3 regions of the Phytobacter cepae genome follow, and region 2 is predicted to be linked to each of the others. Evidence: predicted binding sites of a transcription regulator. Region 2 holds the regulator's gene; each other region holds the start of a gene.
The links. Region 2 encodes LexA, which represses DNA repair genes until DNA is damaged. Its sites were predicted from a motif close to TNCTGTATGTACATACAGNA; they were not measured.
Positions count from the first base shown of each region.

Region 1 (7,789 bases), 1.5 Mb from region 2:
GGTTTGTGCTGTTCGGCTGGTGGCTGTGCATAATGCATATTTTTGCTGGTATCGCACAATGCATCACCATCATCGGCATCCCGGTGGGGGTGGCCAATTTCAAAATTGCCGCCATTGCCCTATGGCCGGTGGGTCGTCGCGTCGTCCCGGTTGAGGTTGCGCGTGCGGCACGTGAGGCCAACGCCCATCGTCGTTTTCAGTAACAGGATGTTGAGTTTATGCTAAGCCCCCTGGTACGCCGTTATACATGGAACAGTGCCTGGCTGTATAACGTGCGCATTTTTATCGCCCTGAGTGGCAGTGCCGCGTTACCATGGTTACTTGGCGAGGTAAAGCTGACCATCCCGCTAACGCTTGGCGTGGTGGCGGCGGCACTGGCTGACCTTGATGACAGGCTGACCGGGCGACTGCGCAACCTCATCATCACCCTGATCTCGTTTTTTATCGCCTCGGCATCGGTGGAGTTACTCTTCCCCTGGCCCTGGCTGTTTGCGCCTGGACTGGTTATCTCCACCATCGGTTTTATTCTGCTGGGGGGGTTGGGGCAGCGCTACGCCACTATCGCGTTTGGCGCACTGCTGATCGCAATTTACACCATGCTGGGGGCTTCGCTATATAGCGTCTGGTATCAGCAGCCGTTGCTGCTGCTTGCGGGGGCCGTCTGGTTTAACCTGCTTACCCTGGCAGGGCACCTGGTGTTCCCCATCCGCCCTTTACAGGACAATCTTGCGCGCTGCTATGAACAGCTCGCACATTATCTTGAACTTAAGTCACGCCTTTTTGATCCTGATATCGAAGATGAAAGCAAAGCGCCGTTGTATGAACTGGCGCTGGCTAACGGGCAACTGGTCACGACGCTGAACCAGACTAAGGCGTCGCTGTTAACACGTTTGCGTGGGGACCGTGGTCAACGTGGCACGCGCAGAACGTTGCGTTATTATTTCACCGCTCAGGATATTCACGAACGCGCTAGCTCATCGCATATTCAGTACCAGGCATTGAGAGAGCACTTTCGTTATAGCGACATCATGTTTCGCTTTCAGCGCCTGATCTCTCAGCAGTCTCAGGCCTGCGCGCATCTTGCGCAGGCTATCTTATTGCGCAAACCGTATCAGCACGACAATCGATTTGAACGTGCCTTTATTCATCTTGATGCCGCACTCGACAGAATCCGAGCCAGTGGAACCACACCCAGTGAACAACTCAAGGCGCTTGGGTTTCTGCTGGATAACCTGAGGGCGATTGATGCGCAACTGGCATCAATTGAATCAGCCCAGCCGCAAACGTCGTTGCTAAATGAAACGGAGAGCATGCTGGCTGACGACAGCTTGCATGGGTTAAGTGATGTCTGGTTACGGCTACGCAGCAACCTGACCCCGGAATCTGCCCTTTTCCGCCATGCGGTGCGCATGTCAGTTGTATTGTGCGTGGGCTATGGCGTGATTCAGATCATGGGGCTACACCATGGATACTGGATTCTGCTGACCAGCCTGTTTGTCTGCCAGCCTAACTATAATGCAACACGCCATCGCCTGACGCTGCGAATCATGGGGACTCTGGCGGGCGTTGCGCTGGGTCTGCCGGTGCTGTACTTCGTTCCCTCCCTTGAGGGGCAATTGATCCTGATAGTCATTACCGGCGTGCTCTTCTTTGCCTTTCGTCTTGTGCAATATGCACAGGCCACCATGTTTATTACGTTACTGGTTTTACTCTGCTTCAACCTGCTTGGTGAAGGGTTCGAAGTGGCTATGCCGCGTGTTATCGACACCCTGATAGGTTGTGCTATTGCATGGGCAGCGGTGAGTTTTATCTGGCCGGACTGGCGCTTTCGGAATCTCGCGCGCGTTATTGATCAGGCTTTCAATGCAAATTGTCGCTATCTGGATGCTATTCTCGAGCAATACCATCAGGGGCGGGACAACCGTTTGACATACCGTGTTGCTCGCCGTGGGGCCTATCATCGCGATGCGGAGCTGGCCTCTGTTGTCTCTAATATGGCCTCTGAACCGGGTACGTTAGCCCAACAGCGCGAAGTCGCATTCCGTCTACTTTGTCTGAACCATACGTTCACCAGCTATATCTCCGCTTTGGGCGCGCATCGTGAGCAGCTCACGCATCCGGCTATTCTACGTCTGTTAGATGATGCGGTGTGCTATGTCGATGACGCGCTGCATCATCAACCTGCCGATGAAGAGCGCGTAAAATTGGCGCTGGCAGACCTTTCACGACGAATTAAACATCTGGAACCGCGGCCTGACAGTAAAGAGCCTCTTGTGTTGCAGCAAATTGGTTTACTGATCGCCCTCTTACCTGAAATGTGTCACTTACAGCAACAAGTCGTTCAGTGATGTTCCCAGACTTTGCTGTCCAGAGCGTTGAACCAGTCTATAAGCTCCTGGCGCTTAGTTGCCGGGAGCGCGGCTTCATGAAGACCGAAAATGGCGCCTTCCAGGGCCAGAAGCACTTTAACTCCCAGATTTTTATTCATCTTTTTAATGCGTAGCCAGCAGACTTTCGCTCCCAGCATGCGAAGCATTTTCACGTCTCGTACGCCGGCTTCACAGAGGAGCGCTTCCAGTTGAAACGTCAGATTTGGCAAATCCTTCAGTCGTAACATGGCCTTCCGCTGCTTGATTTCAGAGCGCGCTGCGTTCAGTGAACAGGAAGACAGTCGCACCAGCAGGGGGATATCCCGCCATAAGGTTTCATCGACGTAATAGTAATTGAGATAGATATCACGACCACGCTTCTGATAGGTCAGTAACGGTGACTGTCGTTTTACTGTATAAGTTGCACTTTCTTCACATACGCGTAAGTACAGTTCCCCCTTCGAGACCATGGCAAAAACAACGTTATCAACCGCCAGGCTATAGCCGCCAAACAGGGCCCGGGATTGAACTTTTCCCAATGGGGCGAGGTATTCCTGAGATAAATAGATCCTTTGATAGGATATGCTTTTCATGATTATTTCCTTGTAAATCATGGAGTAAAACAGCATCTTCGTTAACGGATCCGTTATTCAGGAACATAGGCAAGTCCGCGGCGCTCAGCAAGAAAATTTTACGCTTGTAGATAATAAGGCAGCAAAATTGCGAGCCTCTTTCAGAAAATGAGGTTGATCTTTAAACGCACCAGGGTTACTGTATAAACATACAGTAACTACCAGGGCTGGGCTGATCATGTACCACTCATTAAGCCGTGCAAATCGTTCAACACAATTCACTTCCGCACCTCGTGCACAAATCATCGATGCTCCAACCGGGCTTATCAGTGAGGTGGTTTATCGTGAAGACCAGCCCGCAATGACCCAATTGCTACTATTGCCGCTGTTGCAGCAACTCGGTCAGCAGTCACGCTGGCAACTCTGGCTCACGCCGCAGCAGAAACTGAGCCGTGAGTGGGTGCAATCTGCCGGGCTACCTTTAACCAAAGTGATGCAAATCAGCCAGCTTTCTCCTGACGTCACGCTCGAATCCATGATTCGTGCATTGCGTACGGGTAATTACAGTGTTGTTATTGGCTGGCATGCCGAAGAATTGACGGATGATGAGCATCATCAACTGGCCGTGGCGGCAGAAGAAGGAAATGCGATTGGGTTTGTGATGCGACCAGTGCGTCGCGATCCTCAGCATGCCAGACAGCATTCCGGGATAAAAATTCACTCAAATTTGTATCATTGAGTAAAAATAAGATAAATCCTGGCATTAATTTTACTTCTGATGCCCTTTGCAGGTTTATCAACTAAATAGCGCGCCAGGTCATGCGCGCCGCGCCTTCCAGCGTTTACACACTGATGATTGCTTGCGCATAATTGTTAAATAATGTGTATACAAAGCCTTTTTTTTCATATGCCTGACGGAGTTCACACTTGTAAGTTTCCAACTACGTTGTAGACTTTACATCGCCAGGGGTGCTCGGCATAAGCCAAAGATATCGTGAAGATATCTGCTGAGTAACAAGTGAGCAAGGCCCCCGGTGAAGGATTTAACCGTGATTTCTCTCCGAGATTTCCATGGCGATTTTTGGATGATAACGAGGCGCAAAAAATGAAAAAGACAGCTATCGCGATTGCAGTGGCACTGGCTGGTTTCGCTACCGTAGCGCAGGCCGCACCGAAAGATAATACCTGGTATGCAGGTGGTAAACTGGGCTGGTCTCAGTTCCATGATACTGGCTTCATCCCTAACGATGGCCCGACTCATGAAAACCAACTGGGTGCTGGCGCGTTCGGTGGCTATCAGGTTAACCCGTATGTTGGCTTCGAAATGGGCTACGACTGGCTGGGCCGTGAAGAGTATAAAGGCGATACCGTTAACGGTGCTTTTAAAGCTCAAGGCGTACAGCTGACCGCTAAGCTGAGCTACCCGGTAGCAGACGATCTGGACATCTACACCCGTCTGGGTGGTATGGTTTGGCGTGCAGACTCTAAAGCAAATGTTCCTGCTGCAGGCGCTCACTTCAAAGATCACGACACCGGTGTTTCCCCAGTATTCGCTGGTGGTGTTGAGTGGGCAGTTACCCGCGACATCGCTACCCGTCTGGAATACCAGTGGGTTAACAACATCGGTGATGCTAACACCGTTGGTACCCGTCAGGACAACGGTCTGCTGAGCGTAGGTGTTTCCTACCGTTTCGGCCAGCAGGAAGACGTAGCACCAGTTGTTGCTCCGGCTCCGGCACCGGCTCCAGAAGTACAGACCAAACACTTCACTCTGAAGTCTGATGTTCTGTTCAACTTCAACAAAGCCACCCTGAAACCGGAAGGCCAGCAGGCACTGGATCAGATGTACAGCCAGCTGAGCAACCTGGATCCGAAAGACGGTTCCGTTGTTGTTCTGGGCTTCACTGACCGCATCGGTTCTGACGCTTACAACCAGGGTCTGTCTGAGAAACGTGCTCAGTCCGTGGTTGATTACCTGATCTCTAAAGGTATCCCGTCTAACAAAATCTCCGCACGTGGCATGGGTGAATCCAACCCAGTTACTGGCTCCACCTGTGACAACGTGAAAGCGCGTCCTGCGCTGATCGATTGCCTGGCGCCGGACCGTCGCGTAGAGATCGAAGTTAAAGGCGTTAAAGACGTTGTAACTCAGCCGCAGGCTTAAGTTTTCCACGTCTTATAAAAAAACCCCGCATTGCGGGGTTTTTTATTGCCTGAAAAAGCGTTTTATTGCTCTTTACCTAATAACGCCTGCAAATCCTGCTTCAGCGAAGACATGGTTGTTGCGTACTTTTCTTTATGCTCGGCATCTTCGATCAGTTGCACAACCGTCTCCGAGAGTGTTTTGCCGCGACGCTGCGCGAGCCCCGCAAGCCGTTGCCAGACAACAAATTCGAGATCGATGGATTTCTTACGCGTGTGCTGATGTTCAGCATTGAAATGACGTTTACGCCTGGCCCGGATGGTTTGTTTCATGCGGTTAATAAGCGAAGCATTGATATGTTTTTCAATCCACGCGTTGACCTGAACCGGTTCATTCTCGAGGGTCAGCAATACATCGACAGCGTCTTTGGCTGCGCTGGCTTCAATGTATCGTGTGATGAGCTCGCCTTCACGATGCTTCTTCACCAGATATTTCCACTTCCAGCCGCTTTCAAGGTTTTCGAGTTGTTGATATTTCATTGCGATCTCAACGTTACCGTGTAACTCTGTTCAGAATATCAGTTTTTTCCTGCTCTGCTGCAAAGAAATCACATTCTGCGGACGAGAGCCGTCATTCAGCGAAAGGAAAACGTGTAATCCGTGTGTGCCGTACAGAGGTTTACGGTATAATCCCGCCCTTTACTTCAGACTAAAAAAACGACTTTGACCATTACAAAACTTGAATGGAATGATCTGATTCCTGAGACCGAAAGTCATCAGGACCTATTCAGTCAGGCCGAATTATCCGAAGACTCTGCCCTATTCCTGGGCGATACCCAACCCCGTTTACAGTACGCGCTGGAGCAATTCCTTCATCCGTCCTCTGATTCGCATTTCATGCTGGTCAAAGCGCCGGAAGAAGCAGAATACCTCGGGGTTCTTGCGCAGGCATTACAAGACCTGCTTCCTGAGACGTCGGAAGTGGTTGGCGGCGATTATCAGGTTTCTGGTTCGACGGTGACGTTTGAACCGGCCAAGGATGCGCTGGCTCGTTTTGCTGGAAAACAGCAGGCGGTCATTGCCGACTGGATTGAAGCGGAGCAGCTATTTGGTTGCGTGCGTCAGTTTAATAACGAAATTACGCTGCAACCTGGCCTCGTTCATGAAGCCAACGGCGGTATCCTTGTTATTTCACTGCGCACACTTATGGCACAGCCGCTGCTCTGGATGCGTCTGAAGACCATGATCACGCGCGGTCGTTTCGACTGGGTCTCTTTCGACGAATCGCGACCGTTGCCCGTTTCCGTGCCTTCCATGCCGCTGGAACTCAAAGTGATTCTGGTGGGGGAGCGTGATTCGCTGGCGGACTTCCAGGAGATGGAGCCGGAAGTTGCGGCACAATCCATTTATAGCGAATACGAAGAGAATCTACAGATTGCCGATGCGGAAACGATGGCACTCTGGAGCCAGTGGGTACTGTTGATTGCACAAAACGCCGAGCTCCCCTCGCCCGCCGCTGATGCCTGGCCAGTACTGATCCGTGAGGCGGTTCGCTACACCGGCGATCAGGAAACGCTCCCGCTCTGTTTCCTCTGGCTTACCCGCCAGTTACGTGAAGTGGCTGCATTTGCAGACAGTGAACGTTTCACGGCTGAGCAATTCACCACCATGCTCACCCAACGTGAGTGGCGTGAAGGCTATCTGGCCGAACGCATGCAGGACGAGATCCTACTTGAACAGATCCTCATCGAAACCGAAGGTGAGCGTGTCGGACAGATTAATGCGCTCTCCGTCATTGAATTTCCTGGGCATCCGCGTGCCTTCGGTGAGCCTTCGCGTATTAGCTGCGTCGTCCATATTGGAGACGGCGAGTTTAATGACATTGAACGCAAGGCAGAGCTGGGCGGAAATATTCATGCGAAAGGCATGATGATCATGCAGGCATTTTTGATGTCAGAGCTGGATCTCGAGCAGCAGATCCCCTTCTCAGCCTCGCTCACGTTCGAACAATCCTACAGCGAAGTGGATGGCGACAGTGCCTCCATGGCCGAGCTATGCGCATTAATCAGCGCACTGGCTGACGTACCGGTCACGCAAAGTATTGCCATTACCGGTTCAGTCGATCAGTTCGGTCGTTCGCAGCCGGTGGGCGGGCTTAACGAAAAAATTGAAGGCTTCTTTACCGTCTGCCAGAGTCGTGGGCTGGACGGTAAACAAGGGGTCATAATCCCGGTCTCTAACGTGCGCCATCTCTGCCTGCGTCAGGACATACTGGAAGCCGTTCAGGCAGGGCAGTTCTCTGTCTGGGCTATTGAAGACGTAATGGATGCGCTGCCGCTTCTGACCCAATTAGTGTGGGATGAAGAAGGACAGACTACGCTGAAGCAAACAATACTTGAACGTATTGCCCTGGCAACGCAACAAGATGCACGTCATCGTTATCCGTGGCCGCTGCGCTGGCTTGGCTGGTTCAGCCCGAACTGATCGGACTTGTTCAGCGTACACGTGTTAGCTATCCTGCGTCCGAAACTCACAATAAGGCTTACTGAGAACATGGTAGATAAACGCGAATCCTATACAAAAGAAGACCTTCTTGCCTCTGGTCGCGGAGAGCTGTTTGGCGCGAAAGGCCCGCAATTGCCGGCACCAAGCATGCTGATGATGGACCGTGTGGTCAAAATGACCGAGACCGGCGGGAATTTTGAC
Region 1 is NZ_CM135107.1:3,262,204-3,269,992, forward strand. Features, by position in the region: gene ACUY4Q_RS15410 (YccF domain-containing protein) at 1-203, shown strand, start outside; gene yccS (YccS family putative transporter) at 219-2,348, shown strand; gene ACUY4Q_RS15420 (TfoX/Sxy family DNA transformation protein) at 2,342-2,962, opposite strand; gene sulA (SOS-induced cell division inhibitor SulA) at 3,180-3,680, shown strand; gene ompA (porin OmpA) at 4,047-5,105, shown strand; gene matP (macrodomain Ter protein MatP) at 5,168-5,623, opposite strand; gene ACUY4Q_RS15440 (AAA family ATPase) at 5,807-7,567, shown strand; gene fabA (bifunctional 3-hydroxydecanoyl-ACP dehydratase/trans-2-decenoyl-ACP isomerase) at 7,637-7,789, shown strand, end outside.
Region 1: the regulator LexA is predicted to act here: its motif matches at 3,139-3,158, upstream of sulA (SOS-induced cell division inhibitor SulA).

Region 2 (7,789 bases):
TGCGCTATTTTGACGCACTTCCCGCGCTTGACCCGCAACGGCTCGACTGGCTGTTGCTGGAAGATTCCATGACCAAACGGTTCGAACAATTGGATAAAAAGGTGACCGTTACCGTTATTCAGGAAGCGTTTGTGACGGCGGCATCTCTGGAAAACGAACGGCATCTGCTCCCTGCTGATACGCGCTACTGGCTGCGTGAAATTTTGTTGTGCGCCAACGGTGAACCCTGGCTTGCCGGGCGCACGGTGGTGCCGGAATCAACGTTAACCGGCCCGGAACTGGCGTTGCAGAAACTCGGCACGACGCCGCTCGGGCGCTATCTCTTCACATCATCTACGCTAACACGAGATTTTATTGAAGTCGGTCAGGTTGAAGCGCTGTGGGGGCGCCGTTCCCGCTTGCGTTTGGGTGGAAAACCGCTGCTGTTGACCGAACTGTTTTTGCCTGCATCACCGCTGTATTAAGAGGAAAGAAGAATGGAGTGGAGTCTCACGCAGAATAAGCTGCTGGCCTTTCACCGGCTTATGCGCACGGATAAGCCTATTGGGGCTCTGTTGCTGCTCTGGCCGACGCTGTGGGCGCTGTGGGTGGCGACACCGGGTGTTCCGCCGCTGTGGATCCTGCTGGTGTTTGTTGCCGGTGTCTGGTTAATGCGTGCGGCAGGATGTGTGGTCAATGACTACGCCGACCGCAAATTTGATGGGCACGTTAAGCGTACCGCCAATCGCCCGCTGCCCAGCGGGGCGGTGACGGAAAACGAAGCGCGGGTGTTGTTTGTAGTACTGGTGCTGCTGGCGTTTGTGCTGGTGCTTACTCTTAATACCATGACCATTCTGCTCTCCGTCGCCGCACTGGCGCTGGCCTGGATCTACCCCTTCATGAAGCGCTATACCCACCTGCCGCAGGTGGTGCTGGGTGCGGCGTTTGGCTGGTCGATCCCGATGGCCTTTGCTGCGGTGAGTGAATCCGTGCCGCTGAGCTGCTGGATTTTGTTCCTGGCTAATATCCTGTGGGCCGTGGCGTACGATACCCAGTATGCGATGGTGGACCGGGATGACGATCTGAAAATAGGCATTAAGTCGACGGCGATTCTGTTTGGTCGCCATGACAAGCTGATTATCGGTATCTTGCAGCTTGCGGTACTGGCACTGATGGTTGCGGTGGGCGAGATTAATGCGCTGGGCTGGCACTTCTACTGGGCGGTGCTGGTAGCGGGCGCGCTCTTTGTTTATCAGCAAAAATTGATTGCTAACCGTGAGCGGGATGCCTGTTTCAAAGCCTTTTTGAATAATAACTACGTGGGGCTGGTGCTGTTTTTGGGCCTGGCAGTGAGTTATCTGAATTATTGATAATGCTATTCTGACGCTTATCTCTCCCTATCAGAGAGAAGGATCCCCATAAAAAAAGCGAGCATGATCGGTCCCCTCGCCCCTCCGGGGAGAGGGTTAGGGTGAGGGGGAACATGCGGCTCTGAGGGGCATTCCGTTCACCTTATGTTCCTTGCTTTTCTGTCACGCCAGAACCCGTGAACGTGCCAGGGTGGTTCACCGCCACCACCCTGGCGACCCGGGCTCCCGGCCAGGAAAACCGCCGCTAACGCGGTTCACTCAGCGTATTCCTTCAGGCTTATCGGGGACGGGCGGAGGTAACGTCCCTGTAAATCCGCCCTCGCCGCGCATCCCTGCGCGTCGCCCCGGCCTTGCGGATACGCTTCGCCGATTTTCAGCCGGACCCTGTCATCGCGGTGACTGTTTTATTCTCATTGGGCAATATTATCGCTGTAAAACGTAATATTACAGAGGCTCCCTCTCCCGGTGAGAGAGGGCATGAGGCAGCACAGCCCTTATTCGCTCTGCGTCGCGCTCTCAATCGTCAAACGCACATCCGACGTAATCAACTCCGCCAGCAACTGATAAACCGCCAGGGTCTGCGCCGGTTCCGCATCGCCGGTATCACTGATGAAACCTTCGTCACGCAGGGTCAGCACCAGGGTACTGAACACCGCCTTGTCGAAGAACTCCGGTGCGTTAATGCCGTGTAGCACCGAGAGACGCTGAGCCAGTGTGCGGCTCTCTTTCTCCAGCGTACTACGGTTAAACGACGGGTTAGCGCTCAGCAGCCAGAAGGTGATGGCATAGCGCTGCAGCGTTTCGCGTGCACCCGCAGCCAGCAGCTGCAAGGTACGGGAATGCGCCGGATTGATGTTCAGTTGCCCGTCTTTGATGGTGACCAGCCCTTGACGCAGCATCTCTTGCGCCAGACTGTCCAGCACACCTGCCAGCTCCTCTTTTTCCCAACGCAGGAACAGTTCTGCTTTCAGCATCGGGTAGAGCAACTCGACATGACGCAGCATCTCGTCCTGCGAGATGTGACGGTGCTGCGTGAGGATGGCGGCCATCAGTGACGGCAACATCAACATATGCGCGATGTTGTTACGGTAGTAGGTCATCAGCACCGCCTGTTCGCGCGGCAGAATGATGATGTCGCCGATGGTGTCTTTCTCCACCTCAAACTTGTTCATCTGCAGGGCGTGGGCGATGAGTTCAGAAGCGGTGGCCGTGGGCACCGTTGAATCCTCTGCATAGGGCACATTCCGCATCAGATTCAGGTAGCAGTCCAGCTGCTCCGTGAGTTGTTCACGGGTCAGTGAACGCTGGCGCGAAGCGAGCAGGGCGGTACAACACAGGTTCATGGCATTGGCTGCCCCGGCGTTGTTGATGCGTACCATCAGATCGGCCGCGATAGCATTGACGGTTGGCGTGAGCCAGGACGGACGCACCGCTTCGATAGGATCGATAGACTCGCGCCATTCCGGCACTCGCTGATTAAGATAGGCCGTCAGCGGGATAGGCTCGCCAAAGTTCACATAGCCCTGGCCAAGGTTACGCAGCTTGCTCAGGCCGCGTAACATCTGCATAAAGCCTTCTTTCTCTTTCGTCGCCCCGCGCAGCTCTTTAGCGTAGGTACCGACTTCCATCACGTGCTCGTAACCGATATAAATAGGCACCAGCGTGATAGGACGCGTGCCCCCGCGCAGCATTGCCTGGATGGTCATCGACAGGGTGCCGGTTTTGGGATCCAGCAGACGACCGGTACGTGAACGCCCGCCTTCCACAAAGTACTCAACCGAATAACCCCGCTGGAACAGTTCGCCCAGGTATTCGCGGAACACGGTGGAATAGAGTTTGTTGCCTTTGAAAGAGCGACGAATAAAGAACGCCCCCAGACGGCGGAAGATAGGGCCTGCTGGCCAGAAGTTCAGGTTAATACCGGCAGCGATGTGCGGCGGCACCAGCCCCTGATGATAGAGCACGTAAGAGAGCAGCAGGTAGTCCATATGGCTGCGGTGGCAGGGCACATAGACAATTTCATGGCCGTCATGGGCCAGTTGGCGTATGCGCTCGGCGTTGTGCACGTTGATGCCCTGGTACAGGCGGTTCCAGGTAAAGCTGAGAATACGGTCAGAGAGGCGAATCATCTCGTAAGAGAAGTTCGCCGCGATCTCTTCCATCAGCGCGATCGCGTTTTGCTGCGCCTTATCATGGGAGATTTTCTTGCTGCGCGCTTCGTCTTCAACGGCGCGGGCAATGGCTTTCGAGGCCAGCAGCTTGTTGAACAGATCCTGACGCGCAGGCAGCCGTGGGCCCACCGCAGCGAGACGCTGGCGAGCAAAATGCATACGCGCCACGCGCGCCAGTTTTTGCGCGATGATTTTATCCGTGCCGTGTTCAGTGGCCATGCGGCGCAGTGAAACTGGCGGTGAGAAACGCACAAAGCTGTCACGTCCAAGCCAGGAGATGGCAAAGAATTTCTGAATGCCATTGAGCATACGCAGCGGCGGATTCACTTCGCCCTTCTCGCGGCCTGGCGAACGACCGAACATCATCGAAACCGGCACCATCTGCACATCCAGGTCGGGATGGCTACGGTGCAAATCGAGGTAGTCGTGAAACAGCTTGATGGACTCTTCTTTCGGTGTGTACCAGGTAAATACCCGCGGCCCACCATGAATGAAGATATATCGCGGCAGCTCCACGCCGTCGATCACAAGCGGTTCAAACGGGTCCGGCAAATCATGTGCCAGACATTGAGCGCGTAACGTCAGTAAGTCGGCCTTAGAGTTATAAGGCAAAACATACATAATAGGGCGTGAGGTATCGAGCCCCAGTTCCTGTGCGGGTTCCGCAGGGATAGACTTACTTTTTACCAGCACGCTTAATGGTAAATTAAGTAATTTGTAGTAAATTCGTGGCCAGCCGGACATAAAGGATGTAAAGCCTCTGGTTATTAATGCCAATGCGCCGCAAGAATATCAGAAAGCGCGCACAAATTCTTTTGTACCTCTATAACCTTACATAGAGATTGATGCTCATAACATAAAAAGGTTCTTTTAATGGCCAATAACACCACTGGCATGACCCGTATTATCAAAGCAGCCGGGTACTCCTGGAAAGGCGTCCGTGCCGCCTGGATAAACGAAGCTGCCTTTCGTCAGGAGTCCGTTGCGGTCATTCTGGCAATTATTATCGCTTGTTTCCTTGATGTCGACGCGATCACCCGCGTATTGCTGATTGGCTCGGTAGCGCTGGTGATGATCGTTGAAATTCTCAACAGTGCGATTGAAGCGGTCGTTGACCGTATTGGTTCCGATTTTCATGAACTTTCCGGACGGGCAAAAGATATGGGTTCAGCGGCGGTGCTCATGACCATTCTGGTTGCTCTCTTCACCTGGATTTCACTGCTGTGGGGCCATTTCCGATAAGCCTTCCAGAATTGCGCTAACTGCTGGTTTTTTGCGTAATTTTGGTTTCAAAATCGCCTTTAGCTGTATATACTAACAGCATAACTGTATATACACCCAGGGGGCGGAATGAAAGCTTTAACGGCCAGGCAGCAAGAGGTGTTCGATCTCATTCGCGATCGAATCAACCAAACCGGCATGCCGCCGACGCGTGCGGAGATCGCGCAACAGTTGGGGTTCCGTTCCCCAAACGCTGCCGAAGAGCATTTAAAAGCGTTGGCGCGTAAAGGCGTACTTGAGATTGTCTCTGGCGCATCGCGCGGTATTCGTTTGTTGCTGGAAGTCGAAGAAGACGCCGGTTTACCGCTGGTAGGCCGTGTTGCTGCAGGTGAACCTCTGTTGGCTCAGCAGCATATTGAAGGCCATTATCAGGTCGATCCTTCTCTGTTCAAACCGAATGCGGATTTTCTGCTGCGCGTAAGTGGAATGTCCATGAAAGACATCGGCATTATGGACGGTGACTTGCTGGCAGTGCATAAAACGCAGGACGTACGTAATGGTCAGGTCGTTGTCGCGCGCATTGACGATGAAGTGACCGTCAAGCGACTGAAAAAGCAGGGTAATACGGTTGAATTGCTGCCTGAAAACAGCGAGTTCTCGCCGATTGTGGTCAATTTGCGCGAGCAAAACTTCACGATCGAAGGTCTGGCAGTCGGTGTGATTCGCAATGGCGAATGGCTGTAACCCTCAATTGTAAGCCGTGGTAGCGCTCTGTGTTGTCACGGTTTTTTAATAAAATTCAATTACTTAGATATCTTTCCTTTCTTTTTTTCTCCTCTCTTTCTGCCGATAGACGTTCTTAAAAATACCGTCTGGATGGTTAAAAATTCCGAATAAATCCACCACGTCGTTATCCGTGACTACAATTATTATCACGTTCAGCAGATTACGAACGTAACAAAAATGGATGAATACTCGCTATTCAAAACCGAACGATGAGGAAATGATTATGAATAAAGACGAAATCGGCGGTAACTGGAAACAGTTCAAAGGTAAAGCGAAAGAACAGTGGGGCAAATTGACCGACGATGATATGACCATCATCGAAGGTAAACGCGACCAGCTGGTAGGTAAAATTCAGGAACGTTATGGCTACCAGAAAGATCAGGCGGAAAAAGAAGTCGTTGATTGGGAAACCCGCAACGAATACCGCTGGTAGTCCTTTTTCCCTCTGAATATGCATTAGAGTGACTACCCTGCCCGACGGTACATGGACGTACCACTCTTTTCAAATCACACTGCTTAAAAGAGAAACCGCCGCTAGCGCGGTTTTTTCTTTACCAGAATCGAGTGATCATGGTGGCATTCACCCTGATGACGACACGCTTCCACTTCGGCGCATTTAGCGCACAAACCATGTGCTTCGATGACATTATGACGTAAGGCAAATCCTAATTTAGCCGCCAGTGCATGCATAATATCTTCTGCGCCTTCCGCTTGTTCTTCTTTAACTACGCCGCATCTGTCGCAAATAAACATGGCCGACGTGTGGGTCGGTTGATCGAACAGATGGCACAGGACGTAGCTGTTGGTGGACTCTACTTTGTGCACGAAACCCTGTTCCAAAAGGAAGTCCAGCGCGCGATAAACGGTAGGGGGTTTCGCCTGCGGTTCGCTCTCCCGCAGCAGATCCAGCAGATCATAAGCGCTTATTGCACCTTCCCGCAGACTTAGCAGACGCAGAACTTCGAGGCGCTGTGGCGTCAGACGCACATTGCGCTGCACACACAGTTTTTCAGCCTGCGCTAGCATCTCTTGCGAAGTGGTCTTGTCCATTGTCGTCCTCTCATTTCCCGGCGGCATAATTCCTCACTTTACCATGTTCTGCACTAAACGCCGAGATCGGGCTTCTTCCTCCGGCTTTCACAATCGCATTACGTCTTCTATAAATAATGAGGGTCAATTCTTATAACTATAATTTCTGCCAGTAATTACCTGTTTGGCAGAATTAGACATTTTTCCGGTGTTATTCGCAGCAATAGAGCATTCCTGTTCATGTAAAAAGGAACAGGGCATAAAAAAAACTCATCTGACTACGAGACGCATAATTGTGAAAAACAAACTCAAACTTTCAGTGGTCGCTATCGCTGTCTCCTTTTCCGTGGCCAATCAAGCGGGAGCAGCGAATACCTGGGCGGAAGCGCGTAATGATGCAATGGGGGGGACGGGGGTGGCGTCTGCCAGTTATGGCAGTGCGGCATTAATTAACCCGGCACTTCTGGCAAAAGCAAAACCTGAAGATGATATATCCGTTATTCTGCCAAGTTTTACCGCGCAAATTAACGATAAAGACGATCTGCGTAATGAAATTGAAGACATCAATGACAAGATCGACTACTACGGCGATGTTGTTGATGGTCTTTCACTGGGCGATGTTCTGGCTGACCCCATTGGTACCGTCAACCAGTTCCAGAGCGCCGCAGGCGATCTTGCGGACTCCCTTGAATTCCTGAAAGGCAAGCGCGCCAGTGCGAATGCGGGGGCGGGGATCGCGGTTAGTATTCCAAACGACACGTTGTCGGTCGCCTTTGTCACCAAAGCGCAGGCTCATGCCTTTGTGACCACCTCTATCGATCAGCAGGATATCCAGTATCTGCGTGAAATGGATGATCCCAACGACCCGGGTGATTTTGCGACGGCAAGCCTGAGGGCGTTGGATGCCGCAGTGCGGGGTTCCGATCAAATTAAGGACAACCTCAATTCTACCGCATCAGGTCGCGCTGCTATTGTCTCCGATTTTGGCGTGGCTTTTGCGCACCAGTTTGAAGCGGGCGGCGTGCCGTTGATGGTGGGTGTAACACCGAAAATGCAGAAAACCTGGCTTTATAACTACACCACCTCAATCAGTGACTACAACAAAAATGACTGGAAAAAGGATCGTTATCGTAATGACGATACCTCGTTCAACATTGACGTAGGTCTGGCTGCGGATCTGACTGAAAACTTCACGGTAGGCTTAACCGGGCAAAACCTTATTTCTAATAACAT
Region 2 is NZ_CM135107.1:4,775,757-4,783,545, reverse strand. Features, by position in the region: gene ubiC (chorismate lyase) at 1-464, shown strand, start outside; gene ubiA (4-hydroxybenzoate octaprenyltransferase) at 477-1,349, shown strand; gene plsB (glycerol-3-phosphate 1-O-acyltransferase PlsB) at 1,844-4,264, opposite strand; gene ACUY4Q_RS22390 (diacylglycerol kinase) at 4,394-4,762, shown strand; gene lexA (transcriptional repressor LexA) at 4,871-5,485, shown strand; gene ACUY4Q_RS22380 (CsbD family protein) at 5,751-5,960, shown strand; gene zur (zinc uptake transcriptional repressor Zur) at 6,062-6,577, opposite strand; gene ACUY4Q_RS22370 (conjugal transfer protein TraF) at 6,852-7,789, shown strand, end outside.

Region 3 (7,789 bases), 2.5 Mb from region 2:
AGTTGCTTGTCCGGGGCAGATAATCCCGGCTGAAATGACAAACCGGTGCGCAAATGCGTGCCGGTTTTTTTATGTGTTTTTCCTGGTTATAGCTTTCACTTCAATAAGATTATTTTTCCCCACTTCAGCGCTTTTATCATTCCGCTCTACGCACTGTCCGTCTTACAGCGTCAAAAGGACGTTCCGGATATTACGGGAGCAAGGGAATGTTGCGAAATATTTTTTGTATCAGCGTGTTGTGGCTTATTTCAGCCCATGCCACCGCCAGCATTGTAATGAATAATACAAGGGTGATTTATAACGCAACAGCGCGTGAAGTCACCGTTCCTATCAAAAATCGTAGCAGTAAGCCGGTGCTGGTACAGAGCTGGCTGGATAACGGCGAGGTGAATGCTGACCCGACGACGCTGCGCACCCCGTTTGTGATTTTCCCGCCGATAGCCCGCGTGGATGGCGACAGCGCCAAAACGTTGCGACTGCGCATGGTCAATGCTTCAGCATTGCCTGTAGACCGCGAATCCGTGTTCTGGCTCAACGTACTGGATGTGCCCGTAAAGCTTCCTGCAAAGGAAAAGAATCGCCTGCAGGTCGCGCTGCAGTCCAGAGTGAAAGTGTTTTATCGCCCGGCGGGGCTAAAAGGGAGTCCGGCGACAGCGGTGCGGGAGCTTATCTGGCAGAGCACGGGGCAGGGCGTCGCGGTGACAAATCCCACGGGCTGGCATGTGTCACTGGTGTCAGTGACGAGCAAAGAGGGGGAGTGGCCTGTTGACATGATTGGGCCAGGAAAGACGCGGAATTTTCCGTTGCCGCTTAAAGCCGCGACACCGTTTCAGGTGAGGTGGGTAGATGATAACGGTGCGACACAAATTTATGACGCGGTTACAAAATAATTAAAGGAGTGTGGAATGAGAAAAGGACACCTACTTTTAGTCGTAGTGATATTCAGCACACTAAGTTTTTCATTGGTTTCTCAGGCAGCGTGCAAATTAGTGAGCTATTCAAGCGGTGATCAGACTAATGGAACAATTGTTACTGCCAGTTTAAGTTTGAACCCCGCAGCAATACAGATGCCGAAAGATATTACCCCCGGCACTGAACTTTACAGAATAACGGCACGTAATAACAAATACACTTATTACAGGGTTAATTGTAATAACAGCCTTACCGCCAGTAATTATTATGTGAAAGGGCAATTTGTCGGCGGTGCGGTGCCTGTGCCGTCGTCATGGCAGGGCAGCAGCCTTGGCACTGTTTATCAGACCGGCGTTGAGGGGATAGGTATGGTCATTCTGACCAGCAGCACCAACCGTGTTTTGGGGAATAAAAATTACAGTTTTGGCTCATGCGTTTCTAGCTACAACTATTCATGTAATACCACAACGCCTAACGGCGATATCACGTATGTGCTCATCAAAACGGGTGAGATTACCGCCAGTTCAATTGACCTGACTACGTTACCGAAAGTGGAAACCGTGGTAGGCGGGGAGAACTCACCCGGCAGCGACTTTGCGGTTTTTCGCCCCAGCCTTACCGGCAAGCTTACCTTTACCCAACCGACCTGTACGCTCGCAGAAGCCAGTAAAACAGTTGATCTCGGGAAACATAATATCTCCGTATTTGCTGCGGTAAATTCAGTAACCCCGTGGGTGAAAGCGTCTATCGACCTCATCAATTGCAACTACGGTGGCCCGCAATTTTATAGTTACAACATACTTAAGTATAGCAGCAGCAATACCGTCACTACCGTTGCCAATCCCATCACCACTAACGCGATCTGGAGCCTGAGCCTCACGCCCGCCACCAGCGTCATTAATGACACCAACGGTATTATGGCTATCAGCAGCGAGACAGGCAGTGCCACGGGCATTGGCATTCAGCTTTCAAGTTCGGATACCGTGCTAACGCCAATGAAATTTTCACAACCCACAACGGGAACACTGGTGTCTGGTGTGAATGCCATGATGACCATTCCGCTCTATGCGCGTTATATCAAGACCGGCAGCACGGTGACCGCCGGGAAAGCAAACGGCAAACTGACCTACCTGGTCGAATATAAATAAAACCCGTAGCCCCGGTAAGCGAAGCGCCACCGGGGATGCTTACCAGATTTAACCTTGAACCTTCACTGCAGCCGCCGCGGCTTTCGCTCGTTCAACCGCCTCTTCTACAGTTTCTGCCGTGGCTAATGCGACGCCTAAGCGACGGGTGCCATCAATCTCGGGTTTACCAAACAGACGCACCTGCAGGCCTGCGCCAACGGCACCCTGCACATTATCAAAGGTCACGTTCTGGCTCTGGAGCTCGGGCAGGATCACCGCAGAGGCAGACGGCCCGTACTGGCGAATCTGACCTACTGGCAGACCGAGGAAGGCACGCACGTGCAGGGCGAATTCTGAAACGTCCTGCGAAATCAGCGTCACCATGCCGGTATCATGCGGGCGGGGAGACACCTCGCTAAACACCACCTCATCGCCGCACACGAACAGTTCAACGCCGAACAAGCCATGCCCGCCCAGAGCCAGAACTACCTTACGCGCGACGTCCTGCGCGCGCTCCAGCGCGAGGTCGGACATATACTGAGGCTGCCAGGACTCGCGGTAATCGCCCTCTTCCTGGCGATGGCCAACCGGCGCGCAGAAATGGACGCCGTCAACGGCACTCACGGTTAACAGGGTAATTTCGAAATCAAAATTCACTACGCCTTCGACGATAACGCGGCCCGCACCGGCACGTCCGCCTTGTTGGGCGTATTGCCAGGCGTTGGCTAACCGATCGCGGCTACGAATAAGACTCTGACCTTTACCGGAAGAGCTCATGACCGGCTTAACAATGCAGGGTAAACCGATCTCTTCAACCGCCTGGTGGAATGCGGGTTCGCTGTCGGCAAAGCGATAGCTGGAAGTCGGGAGCCCAAGCTCTTCAGCCGCCAGGCGACGAATGCCTTCCCGGTTCATGGTCAGTTTCGCGGCGCGTGCGCAAGGCACAACATGTTGCCCCTGAGATTCCAGCTCAATGAGCATATCCGTCGCAATGGCTTCAATTTCAGGCACAATAAAATGCGGTTTTTCGAGAGCGACCAACGCTTTCAGTGCCTCGCCATCCAGCATATTGATAACATGCGAACGATGGGCAACATGCATAGCAGGCGCATCTGCGTAGCGATCGACAGCAATCACCTCAATCCCCAGACGCTGGCATTCGATAGCCACTTCTTTACCCAATTCACCAGAGCCTAATAACATCACCCGTGTTGCTGCCGGACGCAGCGCAGTTCCTAAAAGAGTCATCGCTTTTCACCTTCAAAAAAACCTGGCCGCAGTATATACGAAAACGTTTGCGTCTGTCTTTTACGACTTGCGCCACCGACCCATGTGGCGTAATATACTGTATATATAAACAGGTGAGGGCTGTATCATGGCGGTTGAAGTTAAATATGTTGTGATTCGTAACGGTGAGGAAAAAATGTCTTTTGCCAGTAAAAAGGAAGCGGACGCCTACGACAAAATGCTTGATCTGGCCGAGGTACTTGAGACCTGGCTTGGCGATGCGCCGGTGGCCCTGGAAGGCGAACAGCGTGATCAAATGGCGATGTGGCTTGCAGAGCAAAAAGAGGTTCTCAGCCATATTTTCAAGTCAGGTAAATTGCCTTCTGCGGAAGCTGAAGAGTCCGCGCCTGTCGCGGCTTCTGATGATACCGCAGGTGACACCGCAGCCGTTGACATCAAGCGTGCATCGAAGCGTTCAGCCGCCTGATTCGGCTTGCACTGCCAGTAATTTGTACCATGCTTTGAATGGGCTAAATGCACAGGAGAAAAGCATGAAAATAGCAGGAGTGTTATTCGGTACGGCATTACTGGCAGCGAGCTTCGTGAGTTCTGCTGCTGATGACAAAACCGTCACCATCGATAATGAAAAAACGGTGAAATTTCCTGTTTGTGAAGGAATGAATGCTGACGGTATCGCGGCCAGCGTTAAACGTGACTATCTGCAAAACCGGATTGTGCGCTGGGCTGATGACCAGAAAAAACTGGGTCAGGCTGACCCCGTAGCCTGGATTAGCCCGAAGGACATTCAGGGCAAAGACGATAAATGGCGCGTACCGCTGACGGTGCGTGGTAAGAGCACCGATATCCATTATCTGGTTCAGGTTGATTGCAAAGCGGGCAAAGCTGAGTATCAGCATCAATAAGCGGTTAGAATTTTCTCATCTTTTGCTGTTTTAGACATTTCCTGACACCCCCTCGCTTACGCTGAACCTTTCTGGCATCGCTTAAGCGGGGGACATCATGTCAAACTGGTTGAATCAACTCCAATCTCTTCTGGGCCAAAAAGGCTCGTCTGAACATTCATCTTCCGAACAGGGGCTGGGCAAGCTGCTTGTGCCCGGTGCGCTGGGTGGCCTTGCGGGGTTGCTGGTCGCAAGTAAATCATCGCGTAAACTACTGACCAAATATGGCACCGGTGCATTATTAGTCGGCGGTGGGGCAGTGGCCGGCTCCGTCCTTTGGAACAAATATAAAGACAAAGTGCGTACGGCGCATCAAGGCGAACCTCAGTTCGGTCAAACGAGCTCACCGCTGGATGTTCGTACTGAACGACTGATTCTGGCTCTGGTGTTTGCCGCCAAAAGTGATGGACACATAGATGATAAAGAACGTGCCGCCATTGAACATCAGCTTAAAGAAGCGGGTGTCGAAGAGCAGGGCAGAGCACTGGTAGCGAAGGCGATTGAGCAGCCACTTGATCCGCAGCGTCTGGCACGAGACATTAAAAATGAAGAAGAGGCGCTGGAAGTTTACTTCCTGAGCTGCGCGGCGATTGATATCGACCATTTTATGGAGCGTAGCTATCTCAGCGCCCTTGGTGATGCGTTGAAGATCCCTCAGGATGTCCGGGAAGGTATCGAGGCCGATCTCCAGCAGCAAAAAAGAGCGCTCCCTCAGTAGCCCTGATATTACGTTTCGCTTGCATCGGCGGCAGGTTTTGCCAACCTTATAGTGTGTAGAATAAATAAGATAAGAGTTATGCTGCCGAAAGCTAAGCAAGTTCCCCATACCATGACCTTACATGGTGATACCCGTCTGGATAATTACTACTGGCTGCGGGACGATACGCGCTCTCAGCCAGAAGTGCTGGACTATCTCCAACAGGAAAATGAGTACGGACGCCAGATCATGGCCTCTCAGCAGGCGTTGCAGGACACACTGCTCGCTGAAATCATCTCCCGTATTCCTCCCCGTGAGGTCTCTGCGCCCTACGTTAAAAATGGATATCGCTATCGGCATGTGTATGAGCCAGGGTGTGAATACGCTATCTATCAACGCCAGTCGGTTTTATCGGCGGAGTGGGATGAATGGCAGGTCATGCTTGATGGCAACAAGCGCGCCGCCCATAGTGAGTTTTATACGCTCGGTGGATTCTCGGTTACCCCTGACAATAAAATCATGGCGCTCGCAGAAGACTATCTCTCACGGCGACAATATGGTTTGCGGTTTCGTAATCTGGAGACCGGGAACTGGTATCCGGAGATGCTCGACAACGTCGCCCCGGAGTTTGTTTGGGTCAACGATTCAGAGACGCTTTATTACGTGCGCAAGCACGCCACGACCCTGCTGCCTTATCAGGTCTGGCGCCATACCGTGGGAACACCCTCAACCGATGATGAGCTCATTTATGAAGAGAAGGATGACACATTCTATGTCGGGCTGAGTAAAACCACCTCCCAGCACTACATTGTCATTCATCTTTCGAGCGCGACGACCAGTGAGGTGTTATTGCTGGACGCTGAGTTGCCCGATGCGCAACCGCTCTGTTTCCTGCCGCGGCGTAAGGATCATGAATACAGCCTCGACCATTTTCAGCATACGTTCTATTTGCGCTCAAACCGGGACGGGAAGAATTTTGGCCTTTACCGGACGAAAGTTCGCGATGAGCGTCGTTGGGAAGTGCTGATACCGGCGCGCGAAAACATCATGCTGGAGGGGTTTACCCTCTTTACGGACTGGTTAGTGGTGGAAGAGCGTCAGAGAGGCTTGACCAGCCTGCGACAGATCAATCGTAAAACGCGCGAAGTCACTGGTATCGCCTTTGACGATCCGGCTTATGTCACCTGGGTCGCTTATAATCCTGAACCGGAAACCTCACGTTTGCGCTATGGTTATTCGTCGATGACCACCCCCGATACCTTGTTTGAACTGGATATGGATACCGGTGAACGCCGGGTCCTTAAGCAATCTGACGTGCCCGGTTTCGATGCCAGTCAGTACCGGAGCGAGCATTTGTGGGTGCGTGCGCGTGATGGTGTTGAAGTCCCGGTATCCCTCGTCTATAACCAAAAGTATTTCCGTAAAGGTAAAAACCCGATTCTGGTCTATGGGTATGGTTCATACGGGGCCAGTATGGATGCGGATTTTAGCAGTAGTCGATTGAGCCTGTTAGATCGCGGTTTTGTCTATGCGATTGCCCATATCCGCGGCGGCGGTGAACTGGGCCAGCAGTGGTATGAAGATGGCAAATTCCTCAACAAAAAAAATACCTTCCATGATTACATCGATGTTACTGATTCCCTTTTAGCTCAGGGCTACGGCTCGCCTCTGTTTTGCTACGGCATGGGCGGAAGTGCCGGAGGGCTGCTGCTTGGAGCTGTCATTAACGAGCGCCCTTCCTTGTTTCATGGTGTGGTGGCGCAGGTGCCTTTCGTCGACACCTTAACCACCATGCTTGATGAATCTATTCCCCTGACAACCGGGGAGTTTGAGGAGTGGGGGAATCCGCAGGACGAGACTTACTACCATTATATGAAGGGTTACAGCCCTTACGATAACGTTGGCGCGCACCCCTATCCGCACCTGCTGGTGACGACCGGGTTACATGATTCCCAGGTCCAGTACTGGGAGCCTGCAAAATGGGTAGCGAAGTTACGTGAACTCAAAACGGACAACAATTTGCTGCTGCTCTGTACCGATATGGATTCCGGCCACGGCGGGAAGTCGGGGAGATTCAAGTCGTATGAAGGGGTAGCGATGGAGTATGCGTTTCTGATCGCGCTGGCGCAGGGAACCCTGAAGGGTTCCCCGTAAGCTAGTGTTCGCCCAGGTAATGTTTAAGCGTCAGCCTCAGTTCCGGACTCATTCTGTCGAGATTATTAAACAACCAACGCAAGTATCCGGGGTCGCGCTCAGCGACTTCGGATACGGCTTTACCGCGGTATTTTCCAAAGGAAAAGGTAGTGACCAGTGCAGGGCGACCGGTTACGGTAGCCATCTGATCCGGCGTCCAGCCTGAGGTGTTCATAATATCAATCAGCAACGCGGCGGTGATGTAACAGTCATACAGCGCCCGGTGATGATGTAGACCTGCTGGTGTCTGCACATTCAGTTTGCGGGACTTATAGAGCGCCATATTGCTGTACTTGATGCCGGGCCACAATCGGCGGGCGAGCTTCATGGTACAAATCCACTCCCCAGGCATTTCAGGTAATACGCGACGATCAAAGCTGGCGTTATGAGCAACGTACCATTCACTGCCGTAGTAATGTGGGATGACCTCTTCAATCCACGGCTGGTTTACCACCATGGCTTCGGTGATGCGGTGAATGGCCATGGCCTGCGGACTGATAGGCCTGTCGGGGCGAACAAGATGGCTCATGGGGTTTACAATCTGTCCGTCAACCACGTCCACGGAGGCGACTTCAACAACCCCTCCCTGCAAATCGCAGGTTTCGGTATCAATGACGCGCAGTACGGTTCCCGCTGTCATTTGCTTTTCGGCTCATAAGGCAGGCGGGAAA
Region 3 is NZ_CM135107.1:2,142,303-2,150,091, forward strand. Features, by position in the region: gene kdgA (bifunctional 4-hydroxy-2-oxoglutarate aldolase/2-dehydro-3-deoxy-phosphogluconate aldolase) at 1-1, shown strand, start outside; gene ACUY4Q_RS09995 (fimbrial biogenesis chaperone) at 207-890, shown strand; gene ACUY4Q_RS10000 (fimbrial protein) at 1,182-2,060, shown strand; gene purT (formate-dependent phosphoribosylglycinamide formyltransferase) at 2,109-3,287, opposite strand; gene ACUY4Q_RS10010 (YebG family protein) at 3,415-3,753, shown strand; gene yebF (protein YebF) at 3,818-4,189, shown strand; gene ACUY4Q_RS10020 (tellurite resistance TerB family protein) at 4,287-4,946, shown strand; gene ptrB (oligopeptidase B) at 5,025-7,079, shown strand; gene exoX (exodeoxyribonuclease X) at 7,081-7,758, opposite strand; gene ACUY4Q_RS10035 (DNA polymerase III subunit theta) at 7,755-7,789, opposite strand, start outside.
Region 3: the regulator LexA is predicted to act here: its motif matches at 3,383-3,402, upstream of ACUY4Q_RS10010 (YebG family protein).